DNA from 3 places in the Microbulbifer sp. CAU 1566 genome. Region 3 is predicted to be linked to each of the others. Evidence: predicted binding sites of a transcription regulator. Region 3 holds the regulator's gene; each other region holds the start of a gene.
What was found. The regulator LexA, encoded in region 3, represses DNA repair genes until DNA is damaged. The targets are predictions, from matches to a motif close to ACTGTNTNTANANACAGT.
Positions count from the first base shown of each region.

Region 1: a site for LexA is predicted at 6,897-6,914, ahead of recA (recombinase RecA). Genes of this name have one in related genera too.
Region 2: a site for LexA is predicted at 6,415-6,432, ahead of ruvC (crossover junction endodeoxyribonuclease RuvC). Genes of this name have one in related genera too.

Region 1 is NZ_JALNMG010000001.1:6,122-16,471, forward strand. It holds gene M0G74_RS00035 (alpha/beta hydrolase) at 70-930, opposite strand; gene glpK (glycerol kinase GlpK) at 1,046-2,530, opposite strand; gene pcp (pyroglutamyl-peptidase I) at 2,654-3,289, opposite strand; gene M0G74_RS00050 (DUF979 domain-containing protein) at 3,286-4,233, opposite strand; gene M0G74_RS00055 (DUF969 domain-containing protein) at 4,236-4,985, opposite strand; gene M0G74_RS00060 (regulatory protein RecX) at 5,229-5,807, opposite strand; gene recA (recombinase RecA) at 5,810-6,841, opposite strand; gene M0G74_RS00070 (CinA family protein) at 7,011-7,544, opposite strand; gene M0G74_RS00075 (hypothetical protein) at 7,579-8,082, opposite strand; gene M0G74_RS00080 (LysE family translocator) at 8,118-8,744, opposite strand; gene M0G74_RS00085 (DMT family transporter) at 8,794-9,705, opposite strand; gene recJ (single-stranded-DNA-specific exonuclease RecJ) at 9,779-10,350, opposite strand, start outside.
Region 2 is NZ_JALNMG010000001.1:442,114-452,463, reverse strand. It holds gene M0G74_RS02025 (VWA domain-containing protein) at 1-659, shown strand, start outside; gene M0G74_RS02020 (proline--tRNA ligase) at 792-2,522, opposite strand; gene M0G74_RS02015 (HU family DNA-binding protein) at 2,645-3,070, opposite strand; gene M0G74_RS02010 (zinc ribbon domain-containing protein) at 3,345-3,602, shown strand; gene aspS (aspartate--tRNA ligase) at 3,652-5,430, shown strand; gene M0G74_RS02000 (YebC/PmpR family DNA-binding transcriptional regulator) at 5,531-6,274, shown strand; gene ruvC (crossover junction endodeoxyribonuclease RuvC) at 6,444-6,974, shown strand; gene ruvA (Holliday junction branch migration protein RuvA) at 7,028-7,639, shown strand; gene ruvB (Holliday junction branch migration DNA helicase RuvB) at 7,658-8,677, shown strand; gene ybgC (tol-pal system-associated acyl-CoA thioesterase) at 8,885-9,292, shown strand; gene tolQ (protein TolQ) at 9,294-9,983, shown strand; gene tolR (protein TolR) at 10,019-10,350, shown strand, end outside.
Region 3 is NZ_JALNMG010000003.1:34,440-44,789, forward strand. It holds gene nagZ (beta-N-acetylhexosaminidase) at 1-841, opposite strand, end outside; gene M0G74_RS08560 (TetR/AcrR family transcriptional regulator) at 930-1,568, opposite strand; gene M0G74_RS08565 (DUF6763 family protein) at 1,973-2,305, shown strand; gene M0G74_RS08570 (TIGR00730 family Rossman fold protein) at 2,325-2,966, opposite strand; gene lexA (transcriptional repressor LexA) at 3,148-3,756, shown strand; gene M0G74_RS08580 (hypothetical protein) at 3,920-4,177, opposite strand; gene M0G74_RS08585 (DUF6586 family protein) at 4,258-4,776, opposite strand; gene topA (type I DNA topoisomerase) at 4,792-7,551, opposite strand; gene M0G74_RS08595 (hypothetical protein) at 7,908-8,432, opposite strand; gene M0G74_RS08600 (universal stress protein) at 8,702-9,145, shown strand; gene M0G74_RS08605 (ATP-binding cassette domain-containing protein) at 9,285-10,350, opposite strand, start outside.

The DNA.
Region 1 (10,350 bases), on a different contig from region 3:
CGCTTTTTGGGGGTTTTCACGACCACCCGATGAATTTGGGTGGCCGCCGACAATTATGGAAGGCGGGGTTCAGCCAGCGGCCGACTCCCTCTGTGGAAGAACACCATGCCTGGAGATCGCATTCAGGTGGTTAATCAGTAGTGCAAGGGCTTCGTCGCCAGTGCCGGGCTCGTTGAACACCTCGTGGTAGGCCGCAGGAAAGTGGCAAAGACGATGGGTATCCCCCTGCAAGCGGTCAAACCAGGTGCAACTGACTTCAGAGTCAACCAAGCGGTCTTCCCCGGGCAGCAGCATCAGGCATGGTACCTCCACCGCCGCGGGCTTCGCCAGCAACTGCGCGCGAAACTGCTGATACCCGATAAACCATCGCGGCGTCACCCTGTCGTGCACCAGATCGTCGCCACCATAAGCAGCTACCACCGCTGGGTCACGACTGATCCACCGGGTGTCCAGGCGATTCGACAGCGGCAACCTCGGGCACAGTTTTTCCAGCAACCGGATCAACCCCACCTCTACAGCACCAGGTTCTTTGCGGCCTTTAAATGCCGGGGCGGAAAGAATCAGGCTCTCGACCGTGCAGTCTCCACTAGGCAAAACCACACTGCCACAGGCAATGACGCCGCCCATACTATGTCCTAGCAGGTGCAGCGGCTGACCGGTGTTTTCGAATCGCACCAGCTGAATAAAACGGCACAGGTCAAGGGAGTAATCCGAAAACGCGTCGATGTCCCCCCTTCCCCCGGGAGATTGACCATGTCCGTAGTGATCCAGAGCGTAAACACTGTAACCGCTACTGTTCAGTTTTCGCGCCAGTTCCCGGTAACGGCCGCTGTGCTCTCCCAAACCATGAGATATAACAACCACACCATTCGCGCCCTCTACCCACCAGCGCCGGTAGTGCATTCGGATACCACGGGATTCAAAGTACACGGCTCTCTCCTTCTTATCGTTATGTCCGGATTTTGCCAGCAGAATGTGATCGGAGTATTTCGGGCTCACAAGGCGCTGCCCTCCGCCAGAACCCCCTCCACTCAACCGTCGAAATCTAGGGTTTGTACACCCGGCATGCCGCCACCGCCTTACCCCAACCACTAAGCAGCTCGCGACGCTGTAGCTCTCCCATTTGCGGCAGGAAATCCTGCTCTATGTCCAGAAGACATTCCGGGAGGTTCACACCGTTCCATATTCCCGCACCCAAACCCGCCAATAGTGCAGCACCCACGGCCGTAGACTCGATTTGCCGTGGCCGCTCAACACGCAGGCGGGAAATGTCCGCCTGAAACTGCATCAGAAAATTATTCGCGCTGGCACCACCATCCACCCGCAGGCACTGCAGCTCCACCCCTAGCGCCTGCGCCATCAAGTCCGCCAGCTCATGGCTCTGATAGGCGATGGATTCCAGTGTCGCCCGCACGAGTTCAGCGCGGCCCGCGCCGCGGGTAAGACCGAACAGCGCTCCTCGCGCCTGCGAATCCCAGTGCGGGGCGCCCAGCCCACTGAATGCCGGCACCAGGTATAGACCCCGGGTATCCGGGATGCCAAACGCTATCTGTTCGGTTTCTGCCGCTTGCTGGATTACCCCCAGGTCGTCTCGCAGCCACTGCACTGCCGCACCGCCATTAAAAACCGATCCCTCAATGGCATATTGCGGCTCACCACCTTGGCCGCAGGCAATGGTCGTGAGGAGACCATCGGGTACCAGCGGGCGCTCGCCGCCGGCAAAAGCCAGCATGAAACAACCTGTGCCATAGGTATTTTTCAGGTTGCCCGGGCGGGTACAGCCCTGCCCGAACAGCGCCGCCTGCTGGTCGCCTGCAACCCCGGCAATGGGCACAGTTGCCCCCAGGAACGCAGCGGGGTCAGTTTGACCGAACACGCTCGCAGACGCCTTGATCTCGGGCAAGATGGCGCGCGGACAATCGAACAGAGCCAACAGCTGATCATCCCAGTCCCGTCGCTCCAGGTCATACAGAAGGGTTCGACTGGCATTGGTGTGGTCCGTGACATGGGACTTGCCGCCGGTGAGCCGCCAGATCAGCCAGCTGTCCACGGTACCAAAACAGAGGTCGCCGGCTCGGGCCCTGCGGTGGAGCTCTGGGGATTGCTGAAAAATCCAGCGAAGTTTGCTGGCGGAGAAATAGGCGTCCAGTAAAAGGCCGGTTTTTGCCCGCACCAAGGACTCAGCCCCGGCGCCGCGTAACTCTGCACAGATATCCGCAGAGCGACGGCACTGCCAGACAATCGCACGATGCACCGGCGCACCGGTTTTCCGGTCCCACAGGATCGTGGTTTCCCGCTGGTTAGTGATACCCAGAGCCCGCAGCGCACTGGCGTCGACACTCGCGCGCTGCAAGGCCGCAGCACAAACCTTCAGGGTTACCTGCCAGATTTCATCCGCATCGTGCTCGACCCAGCCGGGGTGGGGGTAATACTGGGGGAATTCCGAATAGCTACGACCAATAAGCCTACCGGCATCGTCAAACACAAATGCCGTGGTGCCAGTGGTGCCCTGGTCAATGGAGAGGATCATCGCTAGTCCTCGCGATTCGTTATTATCGGCCCGCTTCCGAGCCCTTATCGCCTATCCATACCTGCAGCCACCGAATACCGGAGGCTGCAGGAAGCAAGTCCTGAGTATAACGCTACCGGCGTCCTAGTGCGTGGTTCCCGTAATCAGGTCAATCTCCTCCCCTCCGGCAATCAACGCATCACAAATCAGCCTCATCGCCTCACAAAGCGTGGCAAGTGCCATGCTCGGGCTGCCCGGGTGGCGAGCAGCCTGCTCCGGCAGGTAGGGAATATGCACAAAGCCCACACGGGGCTGCTGGGGCAACTGTTGGGCAAGGTGGCTGGCGCCATAAAACAGATGATTACAGACAAAAGTGCCCGCCGTGTAAGAGAGGTCCGCCGGTATACCGCACTCCTGGAGCGTTGCCATCAGCCGCTTCAGAGGCAACTGACTGAAGTAGGCTGCGGGAGCGTCCGGCACCACCGGGGTACCGAGAGGCTGCTCACCGGCATTGTCCGGAATCCGGGCCTCATTGAGGTTGATCGCGACCTTTTCCAGGCTGATGGAGGGGCGGCCGCCGGCCTGACCCACAGCAAGAATGATATCCGGAGCCCGCGTTCTGACCCGATCCTCCAGCACCTGCAAACACCGGTCAAAGGTACAGGGCAACTCGAGGGTATCCACCAGATCCCGGTAGCCTTGCAGGGATTTAACAGCCTCCCAGGACGGGTTGATGGATTCACCACCAAAAGGCTCAAATCCGGTCAGTAATATTTTCACAGCAACCACCACAAGAGGCCGATATTCGCGACGAGGACCATCAGTGCCGTCGGCACCTGTGCCTTGATTACGGCATTTCGGTCCTTCAACTCCAGCAGCGCCGCCGGTACGATGTTGAAATTGGCTGCCATTGGTGTCATCAGGGTCCCGCAGTAACCACAGAACATGCCAATTGCCGCCATCACGGCAATGTTGCTGTAATATTCAACCACCAGGAACGGGATGCCAATACCGGCGGTAATCACCGGGAAAGCGGCAAACGCATTGCCCATGATGATGGTGAACAGCGCCATGCCTACGGCGAATGCCACTATCGCCCAGAATCGTTGCCCTTCCGGCAACAGCTGCCCCACGAGGTCGGCTACCGCATCGCCTACACCGGCCTGTGCAAACAGGATCCCCAGGGTCGCAAGCATCTGTGGCAACAACATGGCCCAGCCGATGGAATCCATTAACCGGGCACTTTCCCTCAACCCCTGGATGGGGGCCTCCCGTGTAAACCGGCAAGCAAGTACAAACGCGAGCAAACAGGCAATCCCAAGACTCACCAGAGTCGACTTGGCGGGATCTACCAGCGTCAATCCGTGGCTGGCAAGAAAGGGGAAACCCAGCGCGCCCACCAGGGTAAAGCCCGGGATCACCAGAGACGGCCAGAACAGTTTGCTACCGAGCCGATCGGCACCACTCCGGGCTCGCTGCTGGTCGGGCTCAGCCGCGGGTTTGCCTGCTACCAGATTAAACCCTCCAAGCAGACACATGAGCAGCACCAGCGCACCGCTCAGCGCACTCGGCAACCAGTCGCCGGTAAGAAACAGAACGCCAAACAGCCCCCAGAATATGGCCGTCGGCCAGCGTTTGGCACGAGTGCGGTCAAGCGCGGTCAGCACCGCATTCGCCAACAGCAACAATCCAGCAATGGCGTAAAAGAATTCAATTTTCAGCACGATTACTGCCCCTCCGGCGCGATGTTTACGTCGGTCGTGGCGGCAGTAGAGGTATCGGAGACACTGGAGGCGCTGCGCGCCTTAGCCAACTGGCGATCCAGGCGCAACACCCGGATACCGTGGATGATCAATGCGCAAAGCGCCGTCGGTATACCCCAGAGTGCAATATGGATGGGCTCAACTTCATAACCGCGCTCGGCCAAAAAGGTATACATCAAAACAACGGCGCCAAAGGCCACAAAGATATCTTCACCAAAGAAAAGACCCACGTTATCGGTCGCGGCAGACATGGCGCGCAGTTTTTGACGCTCATCGTCGCTCAAAGACCCGAGGGATTTTTCCGCAGCGCCCTCTGCCATTGGCGCAAGCAGAGGCCGCACCATTTGTGGATGCCCGCCCAGACTGGTCAAGCCCAGTGCCGCACTGGTTTCACGGATAAACAGGTATAGGGCCAGGAGACGCCCGGTGGAGATGCTTTTGAACCGGGATATCCAGCGAGCGGCCTGCTCCCGCAAACCATTGCGTTCCAGCAGGCCGACTACGGCAAGTGGCAGAACCAGGATAAGGGAGAGTGTTCTGGTGTGAACAAAGCCTTCACCGAGGGCTTCAAGTATGTTGGTAAACGGCAGAGCGGCGGCGGTGCCCGTTGCGAGACCCGCCAGGGTCACCACCAGCAGAGGATTCATCCGCAGGGCAAAACCTGCAGCAACCACAAGGACACCCACAAGGGGCCAGTAGGAAACGGCATCCATAAGGTAAGCCTTTCTCTGTTTTACATGTCGCCAGGCCTAGCTACTCCCTTTCGAGCCTGTATTTGATCACTCCTTGTGGAGTGTGCAGCCCACAACTGTTGACCTGTGCGCCATTATGAAGGACATATCCAGACTCGGCTAATCGAAAGCTGTCCTACAGACTGGAACTGGTCAGATTTTATGCGGCGGCGTTTTAATACCGGCAAACTAAGGGGGGAAACGATGGGAGGGGAACGAAGCTGGTCAGCAATCTGCGTCAATAGCCCAGGCGATAGCGTCCGAGGAAAAGCCGCGGTAAGCCAGGTAACGCTGTCGTTTGGCGCGCTCTTTGAATTGCTGTTCGCGTGGCAGTGCAGGATTGATTGCCCCGCGAAATTTGCGCTGTAACACCTCGGCAGCCAGAGCGAACCAGTCCGTTTCGGCCTGTTCCAGGGCGCTGGCAATCAGATCGCCATGGACACCACGCTGTTGCAACTCACGGCGAATACGCAGAGGACCCTGCCCCCGCTGTACCCGCGAACGGCAGAACACCTCCGCAAAGCGCTGATCGGACTGGTAATTAAGTGCCTGCAATCGCGACAGTACTTCGTCGAAATTCGCCTCGGGGTGCTTTGCGGAAAGCTTTCGTCGCAGCTCCTGACAGGAGTGCTCCCGACGGGAGAGGAGGTCGATGGCCGCATTATACAGGGCCTGGGTGAGCGCTTTGGACTCCCCCCGGGAAGATGCGGAGGATGGTGACAGGGCCGAGGCCGTCGAATCTACGGGGGATTCCACCGGCGGCCACTCTACGCTGCCGCCGATGGTATCTTGGGGGAAAGACAAGATCAGTCTTCCGCAGCTTCCAGCTCTTCAGGCTGTGCCGGTGCGGCATCTTCCAGCAACTGCGCACGCAGCTGGCCTTCGATTTCATTGCGGATATCGGTATTTTCCTTCAGGAATTTCACCGCATTGGCCTTACCCTGGCCAATCTTGTCGCCTTTGTAGCTGTACCAGGCGCCAGCCTTGTCAATCAGCCCCAACTTCACGCCGTAGTCGACAATTTCACCCAGCAGGTTGATACCCTGGCCGTACATGATCTGGAACTCGGTCTGCTTGAAGGGTGGAGCCACCTTGTTCTTGACTACCTTGACCCGGGTTTCGTTGCCCACCACCTCATCGCCCTCTTTCACAGAGCCGATGCGACGGATGTCCAGGCGAACAGAGGAGTAGAACTTGAGCGCATTACCACCGGTAGTGGTTTCCGGGGAGCCAAACATCACCCCGATTTTCATCCGGATCTGGTTGATGAACACGCACAGGGTATTAGTGTTCTTGATATTACCGGTCAGCTTGCGCAGGGCCTGAGACATCAAACGCGCTTGCAAGCCAACGTGGGTATCACCCATTTCACCTTCGATTTCCGCACGCGGGGTCAGGGCCGCTACGGAGTCCACGACCAGCACGTCAACCGCACCGGAGCGCACCAGCATATCGGCCACTTCCAGCGCCTGCTCACCGGTGTCCGGCTGGGATACGATCAGCTCGTCCACATTGACACCGAGCTTTTCGGCATAGATTGGATCCAGCGCGTGCTCCGCATCCACGAAGGCACAGGTGCCGCCCTTGCGCTGAGCCTCGGCGATTACCTGCAAGGTAAGCGTGGTTTTACCGGAAGATTCAGGACCGTAGATTTCAACAATACGGCCGCGAGGCAGGCCGCCAATACCGAGGGCGACATCCAGCCCGAGGGAGCCGGTAGAAATCGCGGGGATACGCTCACGGCCCTTATCCCCCATGCGCATGACGGTGCCCTTGCCGAACTGGCGCTCGATCTGTGACAGCGCCGCCTGTAAAGCTTTGTCTTTGTTGGAATCCATGACCCTTCCCGTGTACTTGACGTTTGGTGATGGGAGGGAAGCTTAGAGAAAAATTACTGTATAAGCAACCAGTAATCCGGAATTAGCCCGGCGACAGCCAGAGGAAACGGGGAGAAGGGAAAACCCGGTGAAATACCCGCCGCAATACCCGCCGAAAGTCACCAGCCAGTCACGATTTGCAGTGGGCCTCGACAACCGCCAGCATCCGCTTAAGTGCTTCCGCCACCGTCTGCCGCTGAATATCTCTCCTGCCGCCGTGAAAATGCATGCACACGGCGCCCGCCTCTACGGGCTCCTGCCCCTGGCTGTGCGCCCAGGCAATCCAGACAGTGCCCACAGGCTTGTCCTCACTACCACCATCGGGGCCAGCAATACCACTAACGGCAACAGACAGGTTCGCGTCCAGCCGATTCAAGACCCCTACTGCCATCTGCCGGGCCACCGACTCGCTGACGGCGCCGACGGTATCCAGGTCGCGCTGGTCCACACCGAGAAAGTCCCGCTTGATACGGTCCGCGTATGAAACTACCGCGCCGTCAAACCAGGCAGACGATCCCGCCACGGAAGTGATCGCGGCCGCAATGGCACCACCGGTACAGGATTCCGCTGTGGTTACCCGCCAGCTGAGCTGTTGCAGGGCGCTGCCGAGCGCAGCCGCCAATTCGTCAATACCGAGACCCGAAGCATCGAGATTGCTTCCCACCAGGATTCCCCCCAAACGTCCAGAGCAATAACATTTATCGATCCACCGGGCCGCCCGCTCCCCGGTCCTTACAGCTTGAAAACTCGTAAGGCACCTTGCCCGCCGGATCAAAGCCCAACTCCAGGGCGGCATCCAGCAATTCAGTTTTTATTCGATGTAACAGGATATCGCCCGTGGCACCACCGCATACCGAGGGGTACATTCGGTCCTTGCGCACACCGCAGCGGGACTCAATGACCGTAATACCACCCTGTACCAGTTTGCCGCGACTCTGCTCTACCGACAGACCGCCACCTTCACACTGGCGGCTGCCGCGAGCCTGCATAACCCAGAGGGTATCCGCAAGCTGCACACTGCCTTCAGCGGACTCTGTCTCAGACGTGGGCGCCTCCTCGGCCTGACCAGCAGCCGATCCGGCTTCAACGTTGGCGCCAGCCTGCGGCACCTGACCCGATTTTTGCGCACCGCGTTCACCGCAACCTGCCAGTAGCATCAGCACAGTCATCAGCAGCGGCACAAACAAATTTCCAGCCTTCATCTCATCTCCTTATGTTCAGTTTGATCCCTCTACCGTCAGCTTAGCGCGAGCCATACCCCCACGCCCAGCATCAAGGTGCCCGCGATACGATTCATAAGGCGCACATTTTCGCCCCGGTGCAATAATTTGCTGAGTGTGCGACCACCACTGGCGTAAATCAGCATACAGATAAACTCCAGGCCCAGAATAATCCCGAGCAGTACCGTTATCTGAGGCAGCAGCGCTTTACCCTGATCAATAAACGGCGGCAGCAAGGCAATAAAAAATGCCCAGCCTTTGGGGTTGGCCACCGCGGTAACAAACCCCTGCACCACCATATTCACGGCTGGAATCTGCGCCTGAGCACCAGTGGCTGACTCCACCAGCACCATACGCCCGCGAGCGCGCCACATCTGAACACCCAGGTAGACGAGATAAGCCCCGCCACAGTATTTGAAGACCTGAAAGGCACCGGGATACTTCAACATAAAGGCGGCGATACCCAACACCGCGGACACCGCCACTACGGCGACACCGCATAACTCCCCCAGCATCATCCACAGGGTGCGGCGCACGCCAAAGGCCATCCCCATGGTGAGCGCCAGAGTCATGCACATACCCGGCGTGATGGAAACGAAGAAAAACGTCGGCACAAATAGCGCCAATAGCGACCAGTCAATCATGTGCAGAAACCGACCCCTTCAGAAACCAACCCGTTCAGAAACCGACCTATTAATGGTGCGTTCCGTTGTGATTGCCATAGTGGCTGATCACCATACCGGAAAGCATCAAACCACAGCCGACAAGCTCCTTCGCGCTCAGCATTTCGTTCAGGAACAACCAGCCCGCCGCTACTGCAAATACCGATTCGAGACTCATGATCACCGTGGCGTGAGAAGGCGCTGCATTACGCTGCCCAAGAAGCTGAAAGGTGAACGCGATAGCAGTAGAAAATACCATCATATAGGCAATGGGCCAGGCGGCATCGGCAGCGTCCTGCAGCGAAGGCGATTCCACCACGAAGGACGCAATGGCAGACAGCAGTCCGCACACCAGAAACTGGATCGCCGCCAACCGCAGCGCATCGTAGCGATGCACCAGGTAATCGGCCGACAGTACCTGGATCGCGAATACAAACGCGCTCGCAAACACCATCAGGTCCCCGATCAGTTGCGCCTCCTCGGAGAAATCCGCCAGCCAGTAAAGGCCAAACAGGGCCAGGGCGACCCCGGCCCAGGTCCAACGATTGGTCTTGTGCCCCAGCGACAGCCCGATCACCGGCACCAGCAGCAGGTAGAAGCCGGTAATAAAACCGGCTCGACCGGCGGTGGTGTACAGCAGGCTTGCCTGCTGCAGTGCGGCACCGAGAAATAGCCAGAAACCGAGCACAGCGCCACCGGGCAGGCACTTGCGCCAGCGGTGATGAATGGTTGCTCCACCCTCCTCGCCCGGCTGTACGTCCCGACGAGATGAGAGCCAGTAAACTATCGGCAACAGCAGCAGCCCACCTAGAAAAAAGCGCCAGGCGTTAAATGCCAGGGGCTCGATATGCGCCATCGCAATTTTCTGGGGCACGAATGCGAGCCCCCAGAAAAGCGCTGCCAACACCAGTAATAATTCGGCTTTTGCCTGTTTTTGATTCATGGGAATTACCTGACAACAACTTCAACGCAGATGCGACGGACCGCGCAATCGCGGTGCCGCTCACAACTGACAATTACACAGGGGTTATTTGGCTGACCATCAGCTGCAAGGACTGACGGCCGCGGAACTCGTTGATATCCAGTTTGTACGCCAGCTGCACCTTCTCAACCTGGGCCGGCCAGAAATCCGCATCGATATTGAAGGCAATGGCATCCAGTGCCAGTTGCGGTGCCGAGAGCGGCGCCACGACCATTTTCAGGTGGCGCTCGCCGACAATTCGCTGCTGTAACAGCAGAAACTCACCGTCAAACTCCGGTTCGGGGAACGCCTGCCCCCAGGGCGCACAGGCGCGTAATACCGCCGCCGTTTCCATTGAGAATTGATCAGCGCGCAATTCGCCGTCGGTCTCAATGACCGCCTGCAATTGCGACGCCGACAGACGGCTGCGTACCGCTGTTTCAAACGCCTCGGTAAACGCAGGAAGATTCTCCACCGGCAGGCTCAGACCCGCGGCCATTGCGTGACCACCGAACTTGCTGATCAAGTGTGGCTGCGCCGCGGCCACATCGCTGAGAGCATCGCGAATATGCAGCCCGGGGATGGAGCGGGCAGAGCCTTTGATCAGACCATTGTCACCATCGGCGA
Region 2 (10,350 bases), on a different contig from region 3:
ACAGTATCAGCCTGGGCACTCGCAATATTCAGGTGGCACTGCGCAAGCTCCGAAAGTTCGCCCGCACTGGTGCGGCGGAAGAGTTGGACCTCAACGACACTATCCGTTCCACTGCCCGCAATGCCGGATTGCTGGATATCAAGATGGTGCCGGAGCGGCACAATGCGGTGAAGGTGCTGATTTTTTTCGATGTGGGCGGTTCCATGGATCCCTATGTCAAACAATGCGAAGAACTGTTTTCAGCCTGCCGCAGTGAGTTCAAGCACCTGGAATATTTCTATTTCCACAATTTCATATATGAGCATGTGTGGAAGGACAATCACCGCCGCTATAGTGAGTCGACGCCGCTGGTGGAAGTGCTGCGTACTTACGGCAAGGATTATAAGGTCATTTTCGTCGGTGATGCGTCCATGGCGCCTTACGAAATTACCAGCCGCTTTGGCAGTGTCGAGCATATGAACGAAGAGCCCGGTGCTGCCTGGATGGAGCGGGTGACGAATGTCTACGATAAACTGATCTGGCTCAATCCTACTGCAGAGGAATACTGGCAATACACCGCAAGCATTGGTATGGCCCGGAAACTGGTGGATGGGCATATGTACCCGATGACCATCGAGGGGCTGGACAGGGCGATTGCGTATCTGGTGAAGGGGCGCTAGGTCGGGGCAGTTAATTCAGGCTGCCGAGGTGAGAGGGGGAAAGTGATCCGATCGCTAAAATGGGTGGTTGCAGGGTAGGCGCATCATGCGGATCTACCCTGCTGCTTACTTATACGTGCTGGTTACACTTTGTTAGTGGGCGATTTTTTCCAGCAGGATATCCACGATCTGATCGGCGGAGAATTCCTGGTTCTCACTGTCGCGGCGACCCTTGTACTCGATATTGCCTTTCTCGAGGCCGCGGTCGCCCACCACGATACGGTGTGGAATACCAATCAGCTCCGTGTCTGCGAGCATGCCGCCCAGGCGCGCCTTGGGCTCGTCCATCAGCAGCACGTCGATACCTTTGGCGGTCAGGGCGTCGTAGATGTGCTCGCATTTCTGCTGCACGGCTTCGCTCTTCTGCATGTTGATGGGCACTATGGCCAGCTGGAAGGGAGCAATAGCTTCCGGCCAGATGATACCGGCGTCGTCGTGGTTCTGCTCGATGGCCGCCGCTACCACGCGGGAAACCCCGATACCGTAGCAGCCCATGGTCATAACCTGTTCCTTGCCGTTCTCATCCAGTACCGATGCATTCATCGCTTCACTGTACTTGGTGCCCAACTGGAAGATATGGCCGACTTCGATGCCGCGTTTGATCTCCAGGGTGCCCTGGCCATCCGGGCTGGCATCGCCGGGGACTACGTTACGCAGGTCTTCCACACGCTTCAGCGCTACATCGCGCTCCCAGTTTACGCCGGTCAGGTGGTAATCGTCTTTGTTGGCGCCGCAGACGAAGTCCGCCAGGTGCGCCGCGGCGCGATCCACCAGCACCTCGATTTCCAGGCCGACGGGGCCAAGAGAGCCGATGCCACAACCCAGCTCGGCGGCGATACGCGCTTCCGGGGCAAATTGCAGCGGGCTGGCAATACCCGGCAGTTTTTCCGCTTTCAGTTCGTTCAGGTCGTGGTCGCCGCGCAGTACCAGTGCAACCAGCGGGGCGGTTTCGCCTTCCTCTTCCACTTCACCCAGTACAATCAGGGTTTTCACGGAAGTGTTGGCAGCAATACCAAAGGCTTCTTCCAGTGCCGCGATGGTTTTCTGCCCTGGGGTGTGCAGTTCTTCCATCGCTTTGCTTGCTGCAGGACGCTCACCGGTGGGAGCTACCGCTTCCGCCAGTTCCACGTTTGCGGCGTAGCGGCTCTCGCTGGAAAACGCGATATCGTCCTCACCGCTTTGGGCGAGCACGTGGAATTCGTGAGAGTGGGAGCCGCCGATAGAACCGGTGTCTGCCAGTACCGGGCGGTAATCCAGGCCGATACGATCGAAGATGCGGCAGTAGGCACCGTGCATCACATCGTAGGTTTCCTGCAGGGAGTCTGCGCCCAGGTGGAAGGAGTAAGCATCCTTCATGGTGAACTCGCGCGCGCGCATCACGCCGAAGCGCGGGCGAATCTCATCGCGGAATTTGGTCTGAATCTGGTAGAAGTTGGCCGGCAGCTGTTTGTAGCTGTTTACTTCAGTGCGAATCAGATCTGTGATCACTTCCTCGTGGGTGGGGCCCAGGCAGAACGGATTGTCGTGGCGATCCTGGATACGCAGCAGTTCCGGGCCGTATTGCTGCCAGCGACCAGACTCTTCCCACAGCTCCGCCGGCTGCACCACCGGCATCAGCACCTCTAATGCGCCAGCGCGGTTCATTTCTTCGCGCACAATCGACTCGACCTTGCGCAGTACCCGCAGGCCGGTGGGCAGCCAGGTGTAGAGGCCGGATGCCAGGCGGCGAATCATGCCGGCACGCAGCATCAGCTGGTGGCTAATGACCACTGCGTCATTGGGAGTTTCTTTCTGGGTGGCGATCAGATAGCGGGATGCGCGCATAGGGCTTTCTTTTTCTGTCTGTGAATTGAGGTAATAAACAAGAGGGCGGCCATTCTACGCCGGACGCCCACAAACAGAAAACCCCGCAAAAGCGGGGTTTTCGTGGCTGAAAGCGGCGAGACTCAGGACTCGGCCATTTCCTTCAGCTTCTTCAGCGGGCGAATTTTTACCTGGATGCTCGCAGGCTTGGCCTTGAACATGGTCTCTTCGCCAGTGAAGGGGTTGATGCCCTTGCGTGCTTTTTTGGCCGGCTTCTTCACGGTAGTGATCTTCAGCAGGCCCGGCAGAGCGAATTCGCCCACAGCGCGCTTCTTCACGTGGCCTTCGATCACGTCGGTCAGCTCGTCCAGAACAGACTGTACCTGCTTGCGGGACAGCTCGGTTTTCTCGGCGATCTGGTTCAGGATCTGGGTTTTGGTGTACTTGTCTTTGATCGCAGTCACTTTCTTGGCCGGAGCGGCCTTGGCTGCTGCTTTCTTGGCTGGAGCCTTCTTGGCTGCAGTTTTCTTGGCGGGTGCTTTCTTAGCTGCGGCTTTCTTTGCGGCCATCGTTAGCTTCCTTCTATATATAAGTGTTTTTCCAGTGAAAGTGTGTAGTACTCGGTACTGAGCTGAAGTATATCCAGTTTTTCTCGGGGCGCACGGGGTAAAAACGGAAAAAAAGTGCTTTTTTTTAGGGTTTTGGTCGAAATGCGACACCCAAATACCCCCGTCTGCGGCCTATTTGAGCACCGGGTGCCCACAAAAACAGCGTTCTTCTTCCCTCGCGGGTGCTCATGTATAATCTGCGCCCCTTTATATTCAGTGAGATCCGGGTACCGAGATGCCTATCTACGAATACCAGTGCAAGGCCTGTGGCCACCAGATGGAAGCCCTGCAGCGTATGAGCGATGCTCCGCTGACAGACTGCCCCGCCTGTGACAAAGCGGAACTGAGCAAAAAGATCAGTGCAGCCGGATTCCGCCTCAAGGGCGGCGGCTGGTACGAAACCGATTTCAAGACCGGCAGCAAGAAAAACCTCGCCGGTGATGCTGCCAAGCCTGCCAGCAAGTCTGGCGGCTCCGAATCCAAAGCCAGCTGAGTAGCTGGATACACGACTACTGCGTTTACAACTAAGGGAATAAGACTCCATGCGCACCGACTACTGTGGCGCCCTGCGATCCGCCGATATTGACCGCGAAGTAACCCTGTGTGGCTGGGTAGACCGCCGCCGCGATCACGGTGGAGTCATCTTCATCGATCTGCGCGACCGTGATGGTATCGCCCAGGTGGTCTTTGACCCGGACGCAGCAGAGCACTTTGCCCTGGCTGACAGAGTTCGCAGCGAGTATGTGCTGAAGGTCACCGGTCGCGTGCGTGCACGTGCCCCGGAAGCGGTAAACCCGAATATGGCCACCGGTGAAATTGAGGTTTACGGCCTGCAGCTGGAGATCCTGAACGGCGCCGAGACGCCCCCCTTCCAGCTGGACGAGCACACCGCTGTGGGCGAAGACGTGCGCCTGAAGTACCGCTACCTGGACCTGCGCCGTAACGAGATGCAGCGCAACCTGCGTTTCCGCTCCCAGATTACCAATGCCATCCGCAACTATCTGGACGGCGAGGGCTTTCTCGATATTGAAACCCCGATCCTGACCCGCGCCACCCCGGAAGGTGCCCGTGACTATCTGGTGCCGAGCCGTACCCACGCGGGCAAGTTCTTCGCGCTGCCGCAATCCCCGCAGTTGTTCAAGCAGCTGTTGATGGTGTCCGGCTTTGATCGTTACTACCAGATTGCCAAGTGCTTCCGCGACGAAGACCTGCGCGCAGACCGCCAGCCGGAATTCACCCAGATCGACATCGAGACTGCCTTCCTCGATGAAAACGCCATCATGTCCATCACCGAGAACATGATTCGCAAGCTGTTCAAAGAGCTGAAAGGTGTGGACCTGGGCGAGTTCCCGCGCATGCCGTTCAGTGAAGCGATCGCCAAGTTCGGCTCCGACAAACCGGACCTGCGTATCCCGCTGGAGCTGGTGGACATCAAGGATCTGATGACCGAAGTGGAGTTCAAGGTGTTCTCCGGCCCGGCCAACGACCCCAAAGGCCGCGTGACCGCGCTGAAAGTGCCTGGCGGCAACGACAAGCTGACCCGCAAGCAGATCGACGACTACACCAAGTACGTTTCCATCTACGGCGCCAAAGGACTCGCTTATATCAAGGTGAACGACCGGGCGGATCTGGAGAATGGCCTGCAGTCTCCGATCGTCAAATTCCTGCCGAACGAAGTGCGCGGGGCGATTTTGGATCGCTTGCACGCCGAAAACGGCGACCTGATTTTCTTCGGCGCGGACTCCGCTAAAGTAGTAACTGAAGCCCTGGGCGCGCTGCGCTGCAAGCTGGGTGAAGACCTCAACCTGTACGTGTCCGAGTGGGCGCCGCTGTGGGTGGTGGACTTCCCGATGTTCGAAGAGAACGATGATGGCAGCGTTACCGCGCTGCACCACCCGTTCACGGCACCTTCCTGTTCCGCAGAAGAACTGGAGAAGAGCCCGCTGGAAGCGCTGTCGCGCGCCTACGATATGGTGCTGAACGGTACCGAACTGGGTGGCGGTTCCATCCGTATCCACAATCAGGAAATGCAGCAGACGGTATTCCGCGCCCTCGGCATTGACGCTGATGAGCAGCGCGAAAAGTTCGGCTTCCTGCTGGATGCGTTGAAGTACGGTGCGCCGCCCCATGGTGGCCTGGCCTTCGGCCTCGACCGACTGGTAATGTTGATGACCGGCAGCGACTCCATTCGCGATGTCATCGCCTTCCCGAAAACCCAGAGCGCGGCCTGTGTCATGACCGATGCCCCGGGAGCGGTGGACGCCAAGCAGCTGCGCGAACTGAGTATTCGCCTGCGCCAGAAGGAAGAGCAGGTAGGTTAATAGATAGGGCTAAGCTTTCGGTTGTACCACTCCGGCGCTGGCCGGGGTGGTTCGAAACGCCAGTTAGCCATACTAATGGAGAATCACCGGAGAGATATCGATGGCGGGACACAGTAAATGGGCCAATATCAAGCACCGCAAAGCGGCGCAGGATGCCAAACGGGGTAAGGTTTTCACCAAGATCATTCGCGAGTTGACCGTCGCGGCCAAGGGCGGCGCTAACCCCGATGACAATCCCACACTGCGCACTACCATCGACAAGGCGCTGGGCGCGAACATGAAGCGCGACACCATCGATAAAGCCATTGCCCGCGGGGCGGGCAATGCGGATGGTGATAACTACGAAGCGGTAACCTATGAAGGTTACGGTGTCGGCGGTGTTGCGGTTCTGGTTGAGTGTCTGACCGACAACCGCAACCGCACGGTAGCCGATGTGCGTCACGCGTTTACCAAGCGCGGTGGCAACCTGGGTACCGACGGTTCCGTGGCTTACCTGTTCTCCCGCAAAGGCCAGATGTATTACGAGCCGGGTGCCAGTGAAGATGCGCTGATGGAAGCCGCGCTGGAAGCGGGCGCCGAGGACATTGAGACCAACGACGACGGCAGCATCGAGGTTACCACCGAGTTTACCGATTACATGTCGGTAAAAGATGCGCTGACCACTGCCGGTTTCAAGCCGGACAATGCCGACATTGCGATGATTCCCTCCACCACGATTCCACTGGACAAAGAAGGTGCTGAAAAGGTGCTGGCGCTGGTGGATATGCTGGAAGACCTGGACGATGTGCAGAATGTATATACCAACGCGGATATCCCGGAAGAGGTGATGGCCGAGCTCGCTTGATCTCGCCGTGCTGTCATTGCTCTCTCGCTTCGAATGCCCCGCCCGTCGGGGCATTTTTGTATCTGTCGGTATTCAAAGGGCGCGCGGCAGTGATACCGGCCTTGACGCCCCGGCAGCAGCTTGGGACACTTCCCGCATTAATTGTATAAATGTACAGGGGTTGAAGGCCGTGACTCGAATTCTGGGGATCGATCCCGGCTCACGCAAGACCGGTTATGGTCTGATCGATGTAGATCGATCCCAGGCCCGTTATGTGGCCAGCGGTGTCATCCGACTGCCCGACGGCCCCTTGCCGGAGCGTCTCAAGCTCATTTTTGACGCGGTCAGCCAGATTGCCCAGCAGTACCAGCCACAGCAGATGGCCATCGAGAATGTCTTCATGTCCAAGAGCGCAGGCTCCGCACTCAAGCTGGGGCAGGCGAGGGGGGCTGCCATAGTCGCCGCCACCCACGCAGACCTGTCGGTAGCGGAGTACGAGGCGCGCAAGGTCAAGCAGGCGGTGGTGGGTAACGGCGGGGCCGACAAACTGCAGGTGCAGCACATGGTCAAGACCTTGTTGAAGCTGCCGGCTTCTCCCCAGGAGGATGCGGCGGATGCCCTCGCGGTGGCACTTTGCCACATGCATACCATGCAGACCCTGATTCAGTCCTCAACGGGGAGCCGGGCGCGTTTCCGTCGCGGGCGCCTGAGTGTGATTTAGTGGCCTGGGTTGTAGAGCTTTGGCCCTGAGAAATAATTGAAACTGGAAGCAAAATGATAGGAAGACTCAGCGGCATTCTGGCCGCCGTGCAGCCCCCTCAGTTACTGGTCGATGTCCAGGGGGTGGGCTACGAAGTGCTGGCTCCCATGACCACCATTTTCGAGTTGCCCCAGTTGGGCGGCAGCGTGCAGCTGCACACGCACCTGGCGGTATCGGAAACATCGCAACAACTGTTTGGTTTTATTCGTGAATCCGACCGTCAGTTGTTTCGCACCTTGATCAAGGTCAATGGCGTCGGCCCCAAGATGGCTCTGGCGATCCTGTCCGGGCTCGATGGTGCGGCGCTGGCTCGCTGCGTGGCAGATGACAATGTGGGCGCGCTGGTAAAAGTGCCTGGGGTCGGCAAGAAAACCGCTGAGCGCCTGATCATTGAGTTGCGCGGCAAGCTTGCGCCGCAAACCGGCGATCTCGGCGATATTCCGTTGATGGCCGCCAATGCTGAGCCGAAGGTGGATCACGCTGGCGAGGCAGAGAGCGCCCTGGCCGCGCTGGGGTATAAGCCCACCGACGCCAGCAAGATGGTCGCCCGTGCCGCGAAAGATGCACCGGACGCCGACAGCGCCACCCTGATTCGCCTTGCTCTCAAGAGCATGGCGCCCGCCTAACCGAATTGAGATGACCCTGTGATCGAAGCTGACCGCCTGATTGCTGCTGAACCGATTGGCCCAAGTGGGCAAGAGGAGCAGTACGACCGCGCTGTGCGCCCTAAGACACTGTCTGACTATGTCGGGCAGCCGGTGGTGCGCGAGCAGATGGAAATCTTTATTCAGGCGGCCAAACTGCGCAAAGAGGCGCTGGACCACACATTGGTGTTCGGCCCGCCTGGTCTCGGCAAAACCACCCTGGCCAATATCATCGCTGCGGAAATGGGCGTGGCGATCAAGACCACCTCGGGACCTGTGCTGGAAAAGGCCGGCGACCTTGCCGCGATCATGACCAACCTCGAACCCGGTGATGTGCTGTTTATTGATGAGATTCATCGCCTCAGTCCCCACGTCGAGGAGGTGCTGTACCCGGCGATGGAGGATTACCAGCTCGATATCATGATTGGTGAAGGGCCCGCGGCGCGCTCGATCAAGCTGGATCTGCCGCCCTTTACCCTTGTCGGTGCGACCACTCGCGCGGGCCTACTGACATCGCCGTTGCGGGATCGCTTCGGAATCGTCCAGCGCCTCGAGTTTTACAATGTCGAAGATCTCACCAGTATCGTGGCCCGTTCGGCCCGCCTGATGGGGGTGGAAATGGACGAGGGTGGTGCGCATGAGGTTGCGCGCCGTGCACGCGGTACGCCGCGTATTGCCAACCGTTTACTGCGCCGGGTGCGTGACTACGCCGAGGTAAAACGCGATGGCCACGTGTGTGCCGAGACTGCGGACCTGGCACTGAACATGCTGAATGTCGATGCCAGCGGGTTTGACCAGCTCGACCGCCGTGTACTGCTGACCATGATTGAGAAATTTGATGGTGGCCCTGTGGGGGTGGACAGCCTTGCGGCGGCGGTGAGTGAAGAGCGGGACACCATTGAAGATGTCCTCGAACCTTATCTCATTCAGCAGGGATACCTGGCCCGCACCCCGCGAGGCCGGGTGGTGACGGCGCTGGCCTACGAGCATTTTGGTATCCCGAAGCCTGACCGCACCTGACGAACCAGACCACATCCTGTAGCATGTCCCTTTCACGTCGCTGTATGGCTTCCGCGCTAGTGTTGGCCGGTAGCCCCAAAGAGCTAATAAAGAGCCAATGGTGTCGCAGCGGCGGCCTCGGTTTTACAAGTAAAAGCCGAGAGCAATAGCCGAAAACAAGAAAATAAATCGCGTTTCAGTGGCAGTCGGCCAAGTTAAGGACGGTGCGTGTCAGAGCCTTTCAATATTCCCATTCGCGTCTATATCGAAGATACCGACGCTGGCGGAATCGTCTATTACGTCAATTATTTAAAGTATATGGAGCGGGCGCGCACAGAATTGGTCCGCTCCCTCGGCTATGATAAGCCAGCGATGCCACAGCAGGGTTTGTTGCTGGTAGTGCATTCAGCGGAGGTTCAGTATCGGCGGTCTGCAATACTGGACGATCAATTGCGGGCCAGTGCCGCCATAGGCAAGCTGGGTCGCGCCGCAGTCACGTTTGAGCAAAAAATCTGGCGCGGTAATGAAATTATTTGTGAGGGTGTGGTCAAAGTGGCCTGCGTGGATGACGCCAGCCGCAAACCCTGCGCTTTACCTGAAACCATCTATCAAGCTTTGAAGGCAGTGAGTCGATAACATGAATGCCGGTGAACAACTTTCTCTGTGGGGACTGATTTCCAGTGCCAGCCTGTTGGTGCAGCTGGTCATGCTGCTGCTTCTGCTGGCCTCGGTGATCTCCTGGGTAATGATTATTCAGCGCGGTACCTACCTGGCGCGCGCCAAGCGCTCAATGGTCAACTTTGAACGCAAATTCTGGTCTGGCGCCGATGTCAACCAGTTGTTCCGCGACGGTAATGCGGCGGCAGAGAAGGGCAAGATCGACGGTGTCGAGTCCCTGTTTCGCGCCGGTTTTACCGAGTTCACCCGCCTGCGCCAGCAGGGCAAAAGCAGCCCCGCGGCCGTTATGGAAGGCACCGAGCGCGCCATGCGCGTGGCCATGTCCCGAGAGCAGGAAAAGGTGGAAATGAACCTGCCGTTCCTGGCGACCGTCGGTTCTGTCAGCCCTTATATCGGCCTCTTCGGCACTGTGTGGGGCATCATGAATTCCTTCCGTGGTCTCGCCACGATGCATCAGGCCACCATTGCCACCGTGGCGCCGGGTATTTCCGAGGCACTGGTTGCGACAGCCATGGGCCTGTTTGCTGCGATCCCCGCGGTGATGGCGTACAACCGTTATTCCGCCAAGGCTGAGTGGCTGCTATCCAGCTATGAGACTTTTGCGGAAGAGTTTTCCTCCATCCTGCACCGCAAGGTGCACGCCAGCTAAGGCGTCATCACCGAAGCTGTGCAAAGAGTCGAACCATGAGCAATTTCCGCAAAGCCCCCAAGCGCAAGCTGGTCTCCGAGATCAACGTCGTGCCTTACATCGATGTGATGCTGGTGCTGCTGATCGTTTTTATGGTGACCGCGCCGCTGCTGATGCAGGGGGTAAAAGTAGACCTGCCAGACGCCCCTTCCGCGCCCATCGAGGACACCGATGATGAGCCGCTGATTGTGTCGGTCAAGGCAGATGGTACCTACTACCTGAATCTCGGCGATGATGAAAAGGTCGCCAAACCGCTGAAAGACATCAAAGACACGGTATCCAAGGTGCTGCGGCAGAAGCCGAAAACCCCGGTGCTGGTCTGGGGTGA
Region 3 (10,350 bases):
TGTTACAGACAACCCCCATATCGCAGCCCGCATACATGGCAGCGCGAATACGCTCGGCATAGCCCCCTGCCGCACCCGCGCCCTCCATGGTCAGGTCATCACTGAAAATCACACCGTCAAATCCAAAGCGCTTGCGCAATACCTCCTGCAACCAGAAGCGCGAGAAGCCCACGGGATTCTCATCCACATTGGCAAAATGGATATGTGCCGGCATTACGGCATCCAGCTCACCGGCGAGCATGCACTCTTCGAATGGTTTGCAATCGGAAGCCAATACAGATTCCAGCGGGCGCTGGTCTACGGGCAATTCTTCATGGCTGTCTTCGAGCACCTGGCCGTGGCCGGGAAAATGCTTCCCGGTCGTTGCCATGCCCGCCTCGTGCATCCCCGCCATAAACGGCCGCGCCTTTTCTGCCAACAACAGTGGATCTTTGGCGAAACTGCGATCGCCGACGATTCGACAAAAATCGTCATCCGCATCCAGCACCGGGGCAAAACTGAAATCCACACCCACAGCCAGCAGCTCGGCGGCCAGCAACCAGCCAACATCTTTCAGCTGGGTGGTATCCGCGTGGGCTGCCAGCGCCTGCATCGAAGGTATTCGGGTGAAATTGTCGCGAAAGCGCTGCACTCGCCCGCCCTCCTGGTCGACCGCGAGTAGAATTTCCGGGCGAACACGGCGAATATCGGCGATCAGCGCTTCCAGCTGCGGCCGATCGCGGTAATTACGTGCAAAAAATATCAGGCCACCCACCTGCGGATGCCGCAATAAATCCCGATCCTCTGGGGTAAGTTCGGTACCTTCGACATCAATCATTACCGGACCGATCTGAACAGACATGGTCTTCCTGCTCCTTTGATTAATTTGCACGCGCCAGGATTAATTTGTACGCGCCAGGAATAATTTCTACGCGTCAGGCGGTGCGCGGCTATTCCTTCGGCTCGGGCGCAGTCAACATGGCAGAAGCGGCGGGCGCCAGCCGGGCAAGGGTTTCTTCCAGACTGCTCTCTGCACCGAAATCCTCCCGAAGGATAGCTTCAATGGCGTCGAAGCTCGACAGAGAAAATATGGTGGCGCCCAGCATGAAATAAAGGCGCCAGTAGAAGGTCACCGGGTCGACCTGGGGTAAGGCATTGGCAAGCTGGCCCGCAAACCGCCGGTAGCTGGATCCATAGCGCGAAACGATAAACCGCCGCAGGTGGCCCTGGGACTGGGTATAAGCCAGCCCCAGTAAACGCATGAAGCGCTTGGGATCGCGCCCCTCTCTTGCGAGACCGGCCAGTGCGACCCGATACAGGCTCTGCAGGAGGTCATCCACCTGTAAGCACTCGTCCTGAAGCTCTCGACGGCTCAACTCCCGATCCAGATGCTCCGTAAAAGGCGTAAGGAAACGCTCAAATACGGCCTGGATTAACTCTTTTTTCGAACCAAAATGGTAGTTTACCGCGGCCAGATTCACCCCGGCGGTGCTGGTGATAGTGCGCAGCGAGGTTTCAGTAAAGCCGCGCTCGGCAAATAGTACCTCGGCGGCATCCAGGATTCGCTTGACGGTTTCCAGCTGACTCATACCAATTCAAACCAACAATTAAAACGTTTGTTTAAGGGCCTGAGACTAGCATAGTCGGCACCAATTGGAACATCCGTCTCCCCTGCCCCAAAAGCGGTTTAGCCAGCCGCGCGCTTGTATCCACCGAAATTTGCCCTGGCGATCACAAAACATCCAGGGAATCCCGAAATCGCGACCTCCCGGATACCAAGCCGCCGGCACCGACACTAGATTGAATTTAAAGACTGAGGAAATTGCTCGAAACGGAACTTCGAAAGAGGCGCGGGATTTGCTGTAACAGCCGCTATTGATTCCTGAACCGGCCGCCGTGGTGGTGACGATGGCGATGGCGATGGGGACGGGATTTCATAGTAGCGCGGCAACAAAGGGCCCCTAACGATTGATAACGACAGGAGGGCCGCGCCATGGCCAGAATTGCTCCGGAAATTGGCAGCTGGTTCGAAAACTTCCAATCTGGTGAATTGTTTGAAGTGGTGGCAGTAGATCACCCCTCTCGCACCATTGAAGTTCAATACATCGACGGCGCACTGGATGAGATTGACTTTCTCAGCTGGCCGCGACTACCCGTGATTGGTGCAGCACCTCCGGAAGATGCCAACGCCGGATATGGAAGCCTCGCGCGCGAAATGCAGGATGATGAGGATGCCGGATTCAAAAGTCCCTTATTTTCGCCCGCACAAAGTGCCATCGACAAACTGGAAGGCGAGTCTTTTCCCGGGACCGATGAAAGTATTTAACTGAGGGGTAGAGATCCCATCAAATATCGCGCTCGCGAATATATTCCACGATGATCTCTGCCGCCTCCTCGACCGTGTCAACCAATTTGAACAGGTTCAAATCACCGGCATCGATGCATTCCCGGTCCAACACCGTTTCCATCAACCAGTCGATTAATCCCGCCCAGTAGCGCTTCCCTACCAGAACAATAGGAAAACGCCGGACTTTTTGCGTTTGTACCAGCGTCAGCGCCTCGAAAAGTTCATCTAGGGTTCCGTACCCACCGGGCATGGCGATAAAGCCAACGGCATGCTTCACGAACATGAACTTCCGCACAAAGAAATAGCGAAAGTGCAGGCTGATATCGAGATAGGGATTCGGCGTCTGCTCAAATGGCAATTCAATATTCAGGCCGATTGAGGCACCAGCCTGGGTAAATGCGCCGCGATTGCAGGCCTCCATAATCCCGGGGCCGCCGCCGGTAATAACCGGCACTCCTTCACTGGCAAGTAACTCGCCCAGGCGCACACCTTCCTGATATTCCACCGCATCTTCACGGAATCTTGCACTGCCGAAAACCGTCACCGCGCCCTTCAATGTAATCAGGCGCTCGATACCATCGACGAGTTCCGATTGAATTCGCAGCACGCGCCACGCTTCTGGCATTTTTGCGTCCAGCATATGCCTTCTCCTTATTGCCCGACTCCCCTTTTGGGGAACTGGATGCCCATACAACCTGAAAGCCGACAGGTACCCCAAGTCTAGCAGCTAGCCCACACAGTCCCCCGGAAGATTGCGTGCAAGAGAAATCTGTATATAATCCCAGCAACTGTATAAAAATACAGACAACAGGAAAGTGCGCATGACAAACCTTACCGCTCGCCAGGCTCAGGTACTGGAACTGATCAAAACGTATCTGGACGATACCGGATACCCACCCACCAGAGCTGAGATTGCCCAGGAGCTCGGTTTCCGCTCTCCGAATGCGGCAGAGGAACACCTCAAAGCACTGGCGCGTAAAGGCGCAATTGAAATGGTCGCCGGCGCCTCACGCGGTATCCGGATTCCAGACCACCAGAGCGGCTTGCCCATTGTTGGCCGGGTCGCGGCAGGTAATCCGGTACTGGCGGAAGAAAATATTGAAGAATATTGCGAGATCCCGGCGGAGTTTTTCCACCCACCGGCAGACTATCTGCTGCGGGTACACGGCATGAGCATGAAGAATGCCGGTATTTTTGATGGCGACCTGCTGGCCGTACAACGCACGGACAACATCCGCAATGGCCAGATAGTAGTGGCACGGATTGAGGATGAAGTGACCGTGAAGCGATTCAAGCGACGCGGCAACCAGGCAACCATCCAGCTGCTGCCGGAGAATGATGACTTTGATGTTATTCAGGTGGATATGCGTGACAAGAATTTCGCCATTGAAGGCCTGGCGGTTGGTGTGATTCGCCAGAATCCCTTTTAAGGCGCGCATTCACCATCTTCCAGACATAAAAAAACAGGGCCTCAAGCCCTGTTTTTTTATGCGTCTTTCACGGCGTTTGATACACGATTCGCCCCGTATCTTTCCGTTACAACCCGTTACAGCGGCCGAAATCACCGACACTGCGGGGTAGGTTTAAGCAAGTTCAGTGTACCGTGTGCTCGGTCACATCCACGTCTTCCTCGAAGGATTCCGGCTCTGCTTCCAGCTCATTCACATCCTGCACCGCCTCAATTCCCGCCTCCAGCATGGCGCGGGCAATGGCAATCTTGTGCTCACGCAAAAACTCGAGGCTCTCCGCTGAGAAATGAATACGCACCAGCGGGTCTCCCTTGTGACCAGCGCGTCGCAGCGCCACATCACCATTGGACAACTCGATGATTTCGTAGGTCTCAGAAGACATTCACTTCTCCAGTTACAGCATGATTTTCCGCCATTGTAACACAGGGGGAAGTGATTAATCTGCGGCGCCCACTGAAGGCGCTACCACTCTTCGCCTTGTACCCGCTGCCGCTGCACCAGCTCGGTAAGCCCCCGCAGCCAGCGATTGAGACACTCGGGGTCCACCGCAACCGGCATATCTTCCAGTTGCCGCACCGGAATCAGTGTCTGTACGCCCGCCCCTCCGTCAGGCCCCTGCCCGGCGCTAGTCGGAAGCTTCCAGAGCCCAATCCAAGCAACTGCCATCGGGTAGAACCAGCTATCCGGGTTTTCCGCCAGGCTCACCAGCTCGCCGACGTCCGCACTGAATTTGCCCCGGGCCGTCAGCAGGCTCTGTAGCGCCGCTGCGGATTCTGGCACCACACCAGTGCCCAGACCCAACTGGTGGGACTGCTCGCCGAGAAATGCACGATATGCCCGCCACAGTTGCAATAACGCCCCTTCCTGCAAAGCGGCTTGCAGGAGGGGGTTTTCGGTACTGCCCCGCTCATCCAGCGACTGGAGCAGAATCTGGCATTTGCGGAGGGCCGAGGCCACTGTGCCGGTATAGGGGTTGCTCAAGTACAGACCTACCCTTTAGGAACTTTCTTTAGGGGCTTTCTTGGCAGCCGCTTTTTTGGCAGGCGCCTTTTTAGCCGCAGCTTTCTTGGCCGGTGCCTTTTTCGCAGCCGCCTTTTTCGCGGGAGCTTTCTTTGCAGCAGCCTTCTTCGCTGGGGCTTCTACTTCCCATTTCCCGTTGTTGTAGAAGGCCTTCCAGCCCGTCGCTTTGCCCTCTTCCTCACTCTGAACATACTGTTCCTGGGTCTTGCGACTGAAACGGACCACCGTATCCCGCCCCTCGTTGTCTTCCGTGGGAGCAGAAAACAGGAAGCTGTACTTGGGATCTATCTCATCTTTGTGGGGCAGCAACTCCTTCACCAGAGGCGCACGTGTCTCCCGGTTTTTCGGGAACTGGCTTGCCGCCAGGAACAGGCCGGAAGCGCCATCCCGTAGGATGTAGGTGTCGTCGACTTTTTCGCAGGCGAGCTCTGGCATGGGCACCGGGTCCATTTTGGGGGGCGCCGGTTGTCCGCTTTTCAACAGTTTGCGGGTGTTTTTGCAGCTTTCATTGGTACAGCCAAAGTATTTGCCGAATCGGCCAGACTTCAGCTGCATATCACTGCCACATTTGTCGCACTCGATCAGCGGGCCATCATAGCCCTTGATCTTGAAGGTGCCCTTCTCCACCTCAAAACCATTGCAGTCCGGGTTGTTACCACAGATATGCAGTTTGCGGTGTTCATCCACCAGATAGCTGTCCATGGCGGTGCCGCACTTGCCGCAACGGCGCTTGTCGCGCAGCTGGCGAGTTTCTGCATCCTCGTCCTTGTCCGCATCCACCGCTTCTTCACCTGACACCAGGTTCATGGTGTTGGTACAGCGCTCTTTCGGCGGCAGCGCATAACCGGAACAGCCCAGGAAGACGCCGGTGGAGCCGGTGCGAATCTGCATATGGCGACCGCACTGGCTGCACTCGATATCCGTATCCGTCGGCGAGTTGCGGCGCATGCCGCCCTCTTTGTCCTGCGCCACTTCCAGTCGCTGGCTAAAGTCGGAATAGAACTCGTTAAGCAGGTCTTTCCAGCCTTTTTTGCCCTCTGCCACCGTATCCAGGGACTCTTCCAGGCTGGCAGTAAAACCGTAATCCATCAGGTTTTTGAAGCTTTCACTCAGGCGGTCGGTAACGATATCGCCCATTTTTTCCGCGTAGAAACGACGGTTTTCCAGCCGTACGTAGCCGCGATCCTGAATGGTGGAAATAATCGATGCGTAAGTGGACGGCCGGCCGATGCCGCGCTTTTCCAGCTCTTTAACCAACGCCGCTTCACTGAAACGCGCAGGCGGCTTGGTGAAGTGCTGCTTCGGATCCAGCTTTTTGAGGTTAAGCTTTTCACCCACTTTTATATCGGGCAGTACCAGATCTTCGTCTTTTTTGGACTGCGCCGGCGCCACTTTCAGGAAGCCGTCAAAGCGAATTACCCGGCCGCGGGTACGCAGCTCAAAGTCACCCGCCGTTACTACGACCGAGGTGGAAGTAAACTGGGCGGGCGTCATCTGACAGGCCACAAACTGCTGCCAGATCAAGGTGTACAGACGTTCAGCATCGCGCTCCATGCCGGACAGCATGTTCGGCTTTACCCGCACGTCGGATGGGCGAATCGCCTCGTGCGCTTCTTGGGCACCCTCTTTGCTGCTATAGCGATTGGGGTTTTCCGGCAAGTATTTATCGCCGTAGTTCTCACCAATAAATTCGCGCACGGAAGACACGGCTTCGGCACTCAAGTTGGTGGAGTCGGTACGCATATAGGTGATGTAGCCCGCTTCGTACAAGCGCTGGGCCATCATCATGGTTTTCTTCACGCTAAAGCCCAGGCGGTTACTGGCAGCCTGCTGTAGCGTTGAGGTAATAAATGGTGCACCGGGCTTGGAGCTGGTGGGCTTGTCATCCCGGGCGCTCACAGTGAAGTCGCTGGTCTGCAGCGCCTTCAGCGCGGCCATGGCCTGCTCTTCGTTAGTGGGCTTGAAGGCATCACCGGCCTGTTTTTTCACTTCCAGGCGCAGGGCGTCGGACTTGGCGGTTTGCGTGTCGGCAAACAGGGTCCAGTATTCTTCGGGAATAAACGCACGGATCTCACGCTCGCGCTCAACTACAAGACGCACCGCGACCGACTGCACGCGGCCAGCGGAAAGGCCGCGCGCGACCTTCTCCCACAACAGCGGGGAAACCATGTAACCCACGATACGATCGAGAAAACGCCGCGCCTGCTGCGCATTGACCCGATCAATATCCAGTGGGCCCGGGTCTTTAAAGGCTTCCTGAATCGCAGATTTGGTAATTTCGTTAAATACGACGCGACGATAGCGACTGTCATCACCACCAATTGATTCGCGCAAGTGCCAGGCAATGGCCTCCCCTTCGCGGTCCAAGTCCGTCGCGAGATAGATATGATCGGCATTGGCGGCGAGCTTGCGCAGCTCATCGACCACCTTTTCCTTGCCCGGCAGGATCTCGTAGTGGGCTTCCCAGTTGTGGTCCGGGTCGATACCCATGCGCTTGATCAGCTGCTCGCGGCTTTTCTTGCGCTTGTAGATCTCTTTGTCTTCCGGAGACAGCTTGCGGGTTTCCGCCGCTCTGCGAGCACGCTCTTTGGCATCCACCGGCTGTTTGCTGGAGGCGCCAGTAGGAAGATCCCGGATATGACCGATACTGGACTTCACGACAAAGTCCTTTCCGAGATACTTGTTGATCGTTTTCGCCTTCGCCGGCGACTCGACGATGACCAGTGATTTACCCATAAGCTTTTGATTTTTAATAAAAAATTTACTGCATTAGCACTTTCGGCAGCAGCCGGCTTTGGCAGTGCGCTGCGCGAATATATATGCTTCGCCCCCGGTGTGGTCAAGCAAGCGTCACAATTTGGTGACCAATTAGCCTGGGAAGTGAACCCCTGTGACCGGTAATTTGACCGTTGGTTCACCACATGCTGTGCACCAAAAGCAGCTACAAGAACTGCCTGCAGCCATCCCTTGACGCACCCCTCACTTCAACCTGCTCGCCCCCTCTAATAAAGAAGCACGAGCATCCGCTTGATCGCTAGAAACAGTAGACTACTTCTAGCTGGTAACCAGCGGACATTTCAGTCCCCCGACTTTCAGGAGGACTCGGAATCGCCACGCTGGGGCTGGCGAATCGCCTCTTCGATCACAGGCCGCAAGGACGCCAATGCCTCCTGGATTGCCTTGAATCCCGAATCGCCGCTGCGCTCCCGCCACTGCACGCCCAAGCCGCTGTCATTGGCGAATATCGCCGTTGCATCGGAAGGCAGCAGAGACACAAGCTCCTTCAGTGGCGACATTGCCGCCTCAGGAGGCTGCCGCCCCTTGCGCCAGTCCCAAAGCCCATCGAAATGCATTTCATGGGACATGCGCTGCAATTCCAGCCCCCACCCCGTCTGCAGGCGTCTCGGGTTGCGCCACTGGGAGAAATACACCGCGGCATTGCCTTGACCCTGCGATGCGGGCAAGGGTTGCATTTGCACCTTGAGGCCGGCACTTGCTGCACCCTGGCGCAGCTCTGCCAGTTTACGATCGCGGCTACTGGGTTTGAGCCACATAACCGGCCCGATCACCAGCGCAACGGCAAGTATGATAACGACGATAGGCACCCAACTGGCCATAACCTTTCCCTGTCGAATTGGTTGAATCTACGACTTTGCCGTTGCGTGGTTTCGGTAATTTGTTTCTGCGGTAAAAGCCCGGACCACGCAAAAAGGCACTGTTTTGCCCGATTGACGGCGACCGCCCATCGATGACAGGCGCGCATTTTTCCCTACTAGCCCGCGGTTGTGTCAAGTCCGTTTTTTTAAAGTAGACTCAAAGAGGCTTCGAGGCACAGCGCAATTAAAGCCGTGCCTCGCATGAAATTCACCCAAATTGCGGGAACACTATGGCAGGCTACAACAACATTCTGGTTGGACTGGACCTTTCTAAAGAATCCGCACAGGTACTGGATCGCGCTGCTCAGATTGCCGCCTGCAGCGGCGCGCAAATGAGCCTTGCGCATATCATCGAACCCCTGACGTTTGCCTATGGCGGCGATATTCCCATGGACCTCTCTGAAGTCCAGGAAGAGCTGCAAAACCAGGCAAAAGAGCAGTTGCGCAGGGCAGCAGCGGCACACCAGATCGCCACCGAGCGCCAGCATGTGGTGCTCGGGCAGCCGGCGACGGAGCTGCATCGGCTGGCGGAAGACACCGGGTGTGATCTGATCGTCATCGGCAGCCACGGCCGCCACGGGCTGGCACTACTGCTCGGCTCTACCGCCAATGGCGTACTGCACGGCGCCAGCTGCGATGTGCTTGCGGTGCGGGTGCACGCTCCCGAAGAGTGAGCAATTGCGTGACACTCTAATCGCCCAAATGAGCGTTTTGGCAGCAACGAAATACAACCTATTAAATCGAACTTAAAAAGGGGCGCTAATGCACCCCTTTTTTTCAACGAAAAACAGCGTGTTGGCCAGGTAGTTTCGACTACATACTGTCCAGCTCTGCCCAGCGCTCAAAGGCGACTTCCAGCGCCTGCTGCAACTCCGCCAGTTGCTGGAGTTTTGCCTGCACCAGGGCGTTTTCCTGCTGATAGAAATCTGGTGCAGCCATCGCTTCCTCCAGGGCCGCAATATCGTTTTCCAGTGTTTCTATCTGCCCCGGCAAGGCGTCCAGCTCCCGCTGCAACTTGTAACTGAGTTTTTTACTTTTGGGGGCTTTTACCGGCTCTGGCGCTGCACTCACGGATTCCTTTGCAGTGTCTTCCGCTTTGTCTTTCTTCCGCGACTTGAGCTGCTCTTCCGCGCTCAGGAAACGTCCACCTTGGCGCACGAAGTCCTGATAGCCACCCACGTACTCACGCACTACACCCTCGCCCTCAAAGGCCAGACAGCTCTCCACGACATTGTCCAGGAAGGCGCGGTCGTGGCTTACCAGCAGTACGGTACCGGGGAAATCGAGCAGCAGCTGCTCCAGCAATTCCAGGGTCTCTACATCCAGGTCATTGGTCGGTTCATCCAGCACCAGAATATTGGCGGGCTGGCTGAACAATTTGGCTAACAGTGCACGGTTGCGCTCGCCACCGCTGAGCGCACCTACTTTGGTTCTGGCCTTGACACCAGTGAAAAGGAAATCGCTCAGATAAGACATCACGTGGCGACTGCTGCCGCCCACGTCGATGTTTTCGCGCCCCTCGGCGATGTTATCAATCACCGTCATTTCGGGGTTCAGCACGTCCCGGCGCTGGTCAAAATAGGCAACTTGCTGCTTGGTGCCGAGTCGAATATCACCGGACTGGGGCTGCAACTCACCCAGCAACAACCGGATCAGGGTACTTTTACCCGCACCATTCGGGCCGATAAGACCGACCTTGTCACCGCGCATCAGCGTGAAATCCAGGTCGCGGACCAGCGGAATCGTCTCACCCTGCTCATTTTCAAAGCCGAAGGTAACACCCGTCATCTCCGCAACCAGCTTACCGGAGCGCTCACCGGAATCCAGTGACATCCGCGCCACGCCCTGGCGCTCCCTGCGCGATTGACGCTCCTTGCGC